DNA from 3 places in the Telluria sp. LT1R51-2 genome. Region 2 is predicted to be linked to each of the others. Evidence: riboswitches for the same ligand, from Rfam matches in the RefSeq annotation. Region 2 holds a riboswitch; each other region holds the start of a gene.
The links. A riboswitch is a leader RNA that binds a small molecule or an ion and turns the genes downstream of it on or off. The one in region 2 is predicted to bind cobalamin.
Positions count from the first base shown of each region.

Region 1: linked by a shared signal. The riboswitch ahead of AC56LH_RS03580 (TonB-dependent receptor) and the one ahead of AC56LH_RS22540 (TonB-dependent receptor domain-containing protein) in region 2 are both predicted to bind cobalamin.
Region 3: linked by a shared signal. The riboswitch ahead of AC56LH_RS22105 (cobaltochelatase subunit CobN) and the one ahead of AC56LH_RS22540 (TonB-dependent receptor domain-containing protein) in region 2 are both predicted to bind cobalamin.

Region 1 covers NZ_JCASIM010000001.1:806,492-809,765, reverse strand. Annotated here, with positions in the region: gene AC56LH_RS03580 (TonB-dependent receptor) at 98-2,056, opposite strand; cobalamin riboswitch at 2,125-2,365, opposite strand; gene ylqF (ribosome biogenesis GTPase YlqF) at 2,390-3,274, opposite strand, start outside.
Region 2 covers NZ_JCASIM010000003.1:8,932-12,205, forward strand. Annotated here, with positions in the region: gene AC56LH_RS22540 (TonB-dependent receptor domain-containing protein) at 1-1,735, opposite strand, end outside; cobalamin riboswitch at 1,801-2,036, opposite strand; gene AC56LH_RS22545 (histidine phosphatase family protein) at 2,057-2,599, opposite strand; gene AC56LH_RS22550 (adenosylcobinamide-GDP ribazoletransferase) at 2,599-3,274, opposite strand, start outside.
Region 3 covers NZ_JCASIM010000002.1:874,109-877,382, forward strand. Annotated here, with positions in the region: gene kynU (kynureninase) at 1-944, opposite strand, end outside; cobalamin riboswitch at 1,217-1,435, shown strand; gene AC56LH_RS22105 (cobaltochelatase subunit CobN) at 1,614-3,274, shown strand, end outside.

The sequences.
Region 1 (3,274 bases), on a different contig from region 2:
GCCCCTGCCCTGTCTGCAGGGCGCGATTTATTGCATTTGCTTACCGCTGAAACACGGGTGCAAATACATCAGCCACCCGCGCCCGGCAGACGATCGATCAGAAGTCGTAGCGCAGCGACACCTTCAGCTGGCGGCCATCGCTCGGGTAAATCCCGGCGCGGCAGCTGAACGCGTAGCTGTAATGCTGGCGATCGAGCAGGTTCAGGCCCGATACCGACGCTTCCCATGGGCCAAAGCGGCGCGCATAACGGGCGTCGACCGTGGTGTACGACGGCACGCGTGCGTCACAGCTGTTGGCAAAGTCGTCGCCAAAACGCTGGCTGGCCACCCACTGCGCGCCGACATCGGCGGTCTGGCCATTGCCTGGCGTCCAGGCCAGGCGCGTCGTCACGACGTGTTTCGGCACCAGCACCATCTCGCGGCCGGCATTCGGGCCATCACGGAACTCGGATTGCACGTACTGCCAGGCGCCCGTCAGCCGCAGGTTGTTCGCCAACAGCGCGTTGCCTTCAACCTCTACACCCTGGCGTCGGGTCGGGTCGAGATTGGTGTTGATGCCAAAGCCGCCGGCCAGCGTCGGATCGAAGAAGATTTCGTTCGTCAGGCGGTGACGGAACACGCGCGCCGTGGCCTTGCGCGCATCGTTGCCAAAGGCGACGCCCAGTTCCAGGTCGCGCGAGGTTTGCGGGGCCAGCACGCCAGGGCTAGAGCGGAATGAGTTTTCATCGATGTTGGCGATGCGGTAGCTGCGGCCGGCCTTGGCGAACACGGTTACTTCGCGCGCGACGTCGAAGCTGCCTTCGACGGTGAACGCGTTGACCGACTGCTCGGTGTCTTCCGGCTCGACAAAGGCGAGCGGGTCGGCGTAGTCCTTGTCGAAACGTTCATGGCGCGCGCCGACGGCCAGGCGCGCATTGTGCGGCGCGTTCCAGGTCAGCTCGTCACGCACGTAGATCGCCTTGGACTCCTGTTTGGCGTCGCCGGCCGAGAAGCTCGACGTCACCTGGCGGTCCCAGCGGGTCAGGTCGATCCCGGTGACAAATTCGTTGCGCTTGTCGCCGAGCATGGCGGTGTGGCGCAGACGTGGCGAGAACTGGGTCTGATCGGCCTGGTAGCGCGAGGCCGATGGGAAGCCCGAGAACACATACGTCGAACCGACATCGCGCTCGCGGTGCGACAGCTCGGCCGCCAGTTCGATGGCGCCGATGCGGTGTTCGACGAAGGCGCTGACACGGTCGGTGTCGAGCGAGCCGAAGTCGTCCGGCGTGTTGCTCTGGGTCGGGATCGACTGGAATTGCGCGTCCGTCAGCGAACCCGGAAAACGCGCGTCCGAACGCGAGCTCTCGAAGCGCAGGCCGGCACGGCCGTTCGCGCCATACGCATATTGCACGCCGCCGCTGAAGCTCGTCTGCTCGTACCGGTTGTTGTCGCGGTAGTTGTCGGTGCGGCGATCGGTCACGGCGGCGTCGAACGACCAGGGGCCGGCGCCGTGCGCGATCGAGGCGCGCAGGTCGCGGGCATCGAAGCGCCCGGCCTCGGCAAACAGCGAACCGCGCGTACCGCTGCCCGATGGACGGCGGGTGAAGATCTGGATCACGCCTGCCGTGGCGCCGTCGCCGTACAGCACGCTGCTGCCGCCGCGCGTGATCTCGATGCGCTCGACCGTATCGATCGAAATACTCGACAGCACAGTATTGGCCAGCTCGTTTTCATTCAGGCGCACGCCGTCGACCATCACTACCACGTTCTGCGCGCTGTTGGTGCCAAAACCCCGCAGGTCCAGGCTGAAGTCGGGCGAGCCGTCCAGGCTTTGGCGACCGAAGACGCCGCCGATCTTGCGGATCGCCGCATTCACGTCGGCCACGCCGGAGGTGCGGATCTGGTCCGCCGTGATCACGGTGGCGCCGATCGGCGTGGCGGTGGCCGGGAAACGGGCGGCGGTGACGACGACCGGCGCCAGCGTTTCTTGTGCGGTGGCGATGGTGGCAAAGGTGGACACGGCGAAGGCGCACGCCACAACGAGGGGCGCGCGGCGCGCAGGAGCTGCAAAAGTCATGATGAATGTGGTCTCGGTAAAGGGCGCCCTGCTGCGTCCCCGCAGCCCGGCGTCGAAGGAAGCGCGTGGCGCTTCCACCTGTCCTGGCCGGTATCCGGGCTGGCAAGCGGGACGCCCTCACCTTCCTGTCGTGCGGAAAGTGGTTATCGAGATTGTCTGCCACGGCGCAGGATGTGCGAACGCGGCGCTTGTCGACCGTTGCGGGGGCAGCACACTTCCAGGCCGGCTCGTGGCGCAGGCCTGTCGTGTTTCCCGTTTAACTTCGCGCGCCGGAATGCGCACGAGAGCACCAAAACGGCGCGATTATACCGTGTCGGCACGCGCCCTGGCAGGTCAGCTGCCCCGCTTGCCGCGCGACTGCTCTTCGAGCTTGGCGGCCAGCTTCTCGGCGGCCAGGCGGGCTTTCTCGGCCACTTCAGCCGCGTGCAGCGCCAGGCTGGTCGCGCGCGAATCCGGCGTTTCCAGGCTGATGCGGCCCAAGGCGCCCTGGCGGTAATCCTGCAGCAGCGAGTGCGCGGCCTTTTCGTAGTCGTACTCGCCGCCGCGCACGCGGAAGCCCCTGCGCATCGCGACGCCTTCGATCACGCCCACACCATCCATGCCCTCGGTCTTCAGGCCATAGCGCGCGGTGAGCAGGTGCGGGTAGCGCTGCAGCAGCAGCTCACCCAGGTATTCCGCCACTTCTTCTTCGACCAGCGCATTGGTACCGATGGCGTGGCTCGCTGCCAGCATCAGGCCATCGGTGGCCATGGCGATCTTTGGCCACAGCATGCCGGGCGTGTCGACCAGCACCACGTTCTTGTTCAGGTACAGGCGCTGCTGGACCTTGGTCACGGCTGGCTCGTCGCCCACCTTGGCCACGCGTTTTTTCAGCAGCGCATTCATCAACGTCGACTTGCCGACGTTGGGAATGCCCATGATCATGATGCGCAGCGGTTTGGTCGGCACGCCGCGGTGCGGCGCCAGCGACAGGGCCAGATCGGGGATGCGGGCGACGTCGGCCGGTTTCTTGGTCGTCATCGGGTAGGCCGTGACGCCATCCTGCGCATCGTAATAGGCTTTCCAGGCGGCGGTGGCGACCGGATCGGCCAGGTCGATCTTGTTCAGGATCTTGAGGCTGGGACGCTGGCGGAATTTGCGCAGCTGGTCCACCAGTGGGTTGCAGCTCGCCTCGGGCAGGCGTGCATCGAGGACTTCGATCACCAGATCGATGTTCTC
Region 2 (3,274 bases):
GCAGCAGCAAGGACCAGTCGGGCGTGAACTGGTACGTGGTGTACAGGTTCAGCAAGCCGTAGCCACCCAGGCGGCTGGTATTGGGCGCGTTGTCGAAACGGTCACCCGACACGGTCAGCTCGGCGCCGCTCTTTAACTGGCCCATCACGTAGTCGGCCGCGAAGTTGGCGTGCTTCTTCGCGCGGCGCGCCAGCTGGCGGCCGGTGGTGTCGTCACGCGGATCCTGCCAATCGAGGCTGGCGCGCAGGTTCACGTCCATCAGGCGCGTGCTGCCGGCCAGCGAGAAGCCTTCGAGCGTTGCTTCGTTGACGTTGTAGGCGCAGCTGCGGTTTATACCATCCGGGCAGGGCGTGCTTGATACGATCATGTCGGTCAGGCGGTTGTGGAAGTACGTGGCGTCGAGCTTGTAGCCATTGCCGTCGTAGCGCAGGCCCACTTCACGGTTGCGGCCTTTTTCCGGCTTGTTCGTCTCCAGGCCGTAGTTCGGGAAGTACAACTCGTTGAACGTCGGGGCGCGGAAGCTCGTGCCGATGCTGGCGGTGGCGCGCAGGCCGTTGCCGAATTCGTAGCCGTAGCCTGCAGCGCCGGTGTTCTGGCTGCCGTAGACCGAGCGGTCCTGGCGCGCGCTGACATCGAACAGGTGATTGGCGCGCTTGGCCGAATACGCCGCTGCATATGAATTGGTGATGCGTGTCTTGCGCATCGACGCCACTTCTTCCTTGCGGTGGTTGAACAGCAGCTGCAGCGTGTCCTGGCCAATGGCGACGTTGTTCTGCCACGAGAATTCGTTCTGCTTGGTGTCGACCTGGCTGGCGCCGCTGGCCGTGGCGTTGCTGAAGCTGCCCGACTTGTCTTCCGAACGCGCGTACTGCATGGTGCTGCGCCAGTTCGGCAGGATCTGGTTGTTCATGTAGACGGCGGCGGTGTTCAGGTCCGTGTCGCTGTGCACATCGTAGCTGCCGGAACCACTGGCGTCGTACTGGCTGTACGTGCGACTGGCCAGGAACTGGGCGCCGATCTCGTGACCCGGCGCGAGCGCCATCGACACACGACCATTGGCGTTGCGGCGGCGGTAGCCGTCTTCGTCCGCGTTGTAGCCCGACGCACCGGGCCGCGTGGACGAGAAGCCATCCGACTCTTCGTAGCCGGCGCCGAAGGCATAGTTGATGGCATTCGGGCCACCGCTGCTGCCGAAGATGCCTGCGTCGCCCTGCAGCGTCGCGTTGCTGCCCGCGCCGACCGAAGCGGTGACGACAGGTGCGCCTTCGCCCTTGCGCGTGAAGATCTGGATCACGCCGCCGATGGCATCGGCGCCGTACAGCGTGCTCAGTGGACCGTAGACGATTTCGATGCGGTCGATGGCGCCCAGCGGGATGGCATTCCAGCTGGCGGTGCCGGTCGTGCCCGAGGCGATGCGCACGCCGTCGAGCAGCACGACGATCTGGTTGGCGTTCGCGCCGCGCACGTAGACGCTGGTGGCGGTGCCGGCCGGGCCGTTGCGGGTGATCTCGATGCCACGCTGGCGCTGCAGGATGTCGGCCACCGAGCCGGCGCCCGAGCGCGCGATCTCTTCGGCGTTGATGACGGTGGTGTCGGCGATCAGGTCCGCAGCGGGTTGCGGCGTGCGGGTGGCGGTGACGACGACGGTGTCAGCGACTTCGGCGATGGCGGTGGACGAGATGAGGGCGAGTGCGAGCGACACAGCGGCCGCTTGCCGGCTTACTGGAAAATTCATGAGTGGTTCTTATCAAAGGCATCCCGCCGACGTCCCCGTGGGCTGGATTCAAAGGATCGCGCTGTGCGCGTATCCACCTTTTGGCCGGTATCCGGGCTGACAAGTATGGCCGTCCGACCTTCCCATGCTCAGAAAAGCACAGTGGTATGAGGGGGCGGTTTGCCGCAGGATCCGATGAGAGGCTGCAGCACTTGCTTACCGTTGCGGGGGCAGCACGCGTTGGCCGTGTGAAGGGCTTCGTGTTTCCCGTTTAACTGCACCTGCGAACGCAGGTGCGAGCACCAAAACGCGCTCATTATAAGGTGGTTGAACCGGGCATTGTCATATTTCCAGCACCATGACTTCGCCATAGCCGATCTGGTGTGGTGTCGATGCCGCACGCAGCGCAGCATCCTCCAATGTACCGCCGCCGGACATGGCGTGCAGCAGGCGCATGGTGCCGGCGTGGCAGATGACGAGTGCCTCGGCGTGCCCTGCGCGCTGGATGTCGGCGCGAAACTCGGCCACGCGCACGGCGACCTGCATGACGTTTTCGCCGCCGCCCGGGCGGTAGTGAAGCAGGTCGGCGTTCCAGGCATCGATCTCGTCCCGCGTGATGTCATCCCAGTGGCGCAGCTCCCACGCGCCAAAGTCCATCTCGGCCAGGCGTGCGTCGAACGTGGGTGCGCTTGACAGCTGCTGCGCCAGCACGGCGCTGCGTTGCAACGGGCTGGCGCAGACCGGCATGGCGCCGGGCAGGTTCTGATGATGCAGCGCCGCCAGCACGCGCGCAGTCTCAGTGTCCTGCGCCGGCAGGTCGGTGCGGCCATAGCAGTACCCTGCCGGCACGGCCGGTTTCGGGTGGCGTACGAGGTACAGGCGCATCAGGCCAGCGCGCCGCGGCCGAGCGTGGCCAGCACCGCGATGTAGATGGCCACTTCGGCCAACTGCTGCACGGCGCCAAGGCAGTCGCCCGTGTAGCCCTGCAGCCGGCGCGTGAATTTATGGGCCAGCCAGCGCGTGGCCAGCAAGGCCGAAAACAGCGCGGCGCCAATCGCGGCCAGGTCGAGCAGGCCAACGGCCAGCAGCACGATTGCTGGCACGAGCACCGTGAGCGTTGCAATCCCGAATTCGGCGCTGCTCATGCGCACGGCCAGCGGCTTGGCCTTGCCTTCGGCGCGGGCGTATTCCATCTGCCAGATCAGGGATGTGGCGGCCAGGCGCGAAAGCGGGTGCGCCAGCAGCAGGGCGCCGACAGCAGTCAAGGGTGGCAGCGTGGCGAGTGCGGCCAGCTTCGCGCCCAGCATGCAGACGATGCCGATCGCACCATACGCACCGACGCGTGAATCCTTCATGATCTCGAGCGCGCGTTCTTTCGTCATGCCGCCGCCCAGGCCATCGCAGGTGTCGGCGAAGCCGTCTTCGTGGAAGGCGCCGGTGAGGTAGATCGTCACGGCGGTGGAAAGCACGGCGGCCACTGGCGCTGGCAGCCAGTGCGCGGCGATGACGTAGACGGCCGCCCCGATCGCACCCACCACCACGCCCACCAGCGGGAAGTAG
Region 3 (3,274 bases), on a different contig from region 2:
TTCTTGCGCAGCGCCGCCATCGTCACGTCCTGGAACACGGCCAGCCCGCATTCGATCAGTGCCAGCGCCACCACCGGCTGCGTGCCGCACATCGCGCGCTTGATGCCGGCCACCGGCGCGAACGCCGGCTGCATTGCGAACGGCTGGCGGTGCGCCCACCAGCCTGTGAGCGGCTGCGTGAATTGCGCGTGGTGGCGCTGCGGCACCCAGATGAACGCGGGCGCGCCCGGCCCGCCGTTGAGGAATTTATAGGTGCAGCCCACCGCGAAGTCGGCCTGCGCGCCATTCAGGTCGACTTCCACTGCGCCAGCCGAATGGGCCAGGTCCCAGATCGCCATCGCGCCGGCGGCGTGGATCTGCGCCGTGATCGTCTTCATGTCGAGCATGCGCCCGGTCCGGTAGTTCACGTGCGTGAGCATCACGACCGCCACCTGTGCGCCGGCATCGCCTTCGAGGGCGGCCGGCAGGTCGGCCCAGCTGTCGAGCAGGCGCAGCTCGTAGCCGCGTTCGAGCCAGCCGATCAGGCCTTCGGCCATGTAGATATCGCTCGGGAAGTTGTCGCGCTCGGTGAGGATGATGCGGCGGGCGGCGTGCGCCGGCGCGTCGGCCTGCATTTTCAGTGACGCAGCCAGCGCCTTGAACAGGTTCACCGAGGTCGAGTCGGTGACCACCACTTCATCGACCGCAGCGCCGATCAGCGGCGCGATCAGGGTGCCCAGGCGCTGCGGCAGGTCGTACCAGCCGGCCGTGTTCCAGCTGCGGATCAGGTCATTGCCCCATTCGGCGGCGATCACGTCCTGCGCGCGTTGCAGGGCCGCGCGGGGGCGGGCGCCGAGCGAATTGCCGTCGAGGTAAATCACGCCGTCCGGCAGCGCAAAGGCATTGCGCTGGGGAGCCAGCGGATCGGCCGCGTCGAGGGCCAGGCAGTCTTGTCGTGTGATCATGTGAACGGTCGCGAAGAAGGAGTGGGTGCCGGCCTGGCCGGACGATACCGCCATTCTAGGCTAGGGAAGCACTGATTTATTCTGGGGGATGGAATTGGCTGCGGAAAAAGCCGCCATGCAAGGCGCAAATCGCAGCAATAGCGAGCTATTGCGAGAATTTGCAACGCCGCAAGGTGGCTATTTTCCGTGCCAAGTCCGCCTCCATGAATTAATCAGTGCTTCCCTAGAGGCCAAAGAATGCGGTGACAGTGGCGCACCCTGGCTGTAGAATCGCGCCCAATCAAGTGAATGGTGCCGTCCTGCTCGTCTGCAGGAAGGTGAAACGGGAAGCCGGTGACGTGTGCGAATCCATCGCACGCCAGTCCGGCGCAGCCCCCGCTGCTGTATGCCTGACGACCCTCGTCGAACGCCACTGTGCCCCGTGCACGGGAAGGCAGGACCCGGGAAGGATGACGGCAAGCCAGAAGACCGGCCTTCACGATGCATTGCGTACGTCCCGGGGTGTGGGCGTGCCGGTTGGTAGTTCGTCGTTCCTTCTGTGTTGCCAATGCGCTCGCGCAGGCGTTCGCACGTACGCGTGCGCATGGCTTGTTGCGTCCAGCGTGGAAGGAAGACGTCTGCCCGTTGTCATGCGCGCTGATGGCGCGCAGCTGAAAGGTCGACGTTCACATGAACACTGCTTCGCTTGCCCGCGCCTGTACTGCGCTGGTGCTTTTGCTCGCGTCCCTGCTCGCCTGCGCCCACAGCCACGCCGCCACCATGTTCGCCGTGGTCACCGAGCGCGCCGCGCCGGGCGCGATCGAGGCTGCCCACCGCCACCTGGCCAGCCACCCGCGCGACCGGATTCAGTTACGCACGCCGGCCCAGTTGATGGCCGCCAGCGAACGCGAGGTGGGCCAGTGGATCGCCGGCGCCGACACGGTGCTGGCAGTGTCCCTGTTCGGCGATCCGGCGCGCCGCATGAAGGATGCGCTGGCGCGTCACGCAAAACCAGGCACCGCGGTGCTGGCCTTCAATGGCGAAGCAAGCCTGAACCTGATGACGCGCGCGGCGCACGGCAGCCTGGCCGGTTTCGCGCCCGAGCTGCTGCGCGAACTCGCAGCCGAAGCCCCGGCGCCTGCCGCGCTGCAGGCGGCAGAGGCCAATCCCGCCGCCCGCCACTGGCTCGCGGCGCGGCGCGTCTGGCAAGCGGGCGGCGTGGACAACACCACCGCCCTCATCGCCAACCTGCTGCATCCATCGACAGCCCTGGGCGCGCCGCTGCCCGAGCCGACACTGCGCCTGCGCGTCGGCCAGAACGAGCTGCAGGATGCCGCGGCCTGGGGCAACGCCGCCAAGCTGGGTCTGAACGACCGCCCGACCGTCGTCGTGCTCGACCTGGCGAACATGGATGGGATGGTGCCGGCTGCGCTGTGCCGTCGTATCGAAGAACAGGGCCAGGCCTGCGTGCAGCTGCTCACACGCTGGGGCGGCGCCTCGCGCGAAGCGCTGGTGCGCCTGCCCGAGCTGATCGCGCCAGCGAAGCCCGCGGCGCTGGTGGTGCTGCAGGACTTCGTCGTCGGCGCCGCCGAAGGCCGCGAAGTCGTCAGCGAAGCCTTCAAGCGCCTCGATATTCCCGTGTTCAAGGCGATCCGCCTGTCGGACCGCACCGCCATGCAATGGCAGCTCTCGCCCGACGGCCTGCCGCCGGACTCGGTCCAGTACCGCGTCGCGCTGCCCGAGCTGCAGGGCATCGGCCAGCCGATGGTGGTGGCGGCGCTGGGCCAGTCGCAGCGCGATCGCCTGACCGGCATCGAGAACCGCCCGCCGGTGCTGCTGCCGGCCGAAGTCGATCGCATGACGGCGCGCGTGAGCCGCTGGCTGGCGCTGCGTGCCAAGCGCAATGCCGACAAGCGTGTCGCGATGGTCTATTACAACCACCCGCCGGGCCGCCAGAATATCGGCGCCGACAACCTGAATGTGCCGGCGTCACTGTTCGACATGCTGCATGCGCTGAAAGCCGCCGGCTACACGGTCGGCGATCTGCCGGCCACGCCCGAAGCGCTGCTCGACATGATCATGGCGCACGGCGTGAACCTGCCCGAAGACCGCGCCGCGCTGCGCGAGATGAGCGCCACCGTCAATAGCGTCAGCGCGGCCGACTACGCGCGCTGGTTCGCGACGCTTGCACCGCGCGTGCAAGGCGAGATGAAGGACGGCATGCTGGGCCGCCTGCATGCCGACGTGCTGGTCGCCGAAGCGCAGGGCGAGCGCGCGCCGGGCCGCAAGCAGGCCGAGACGATCATCAAGGAATTGCTGCACCTGGTCGAAGGTGTCGACCATCCGCAGCG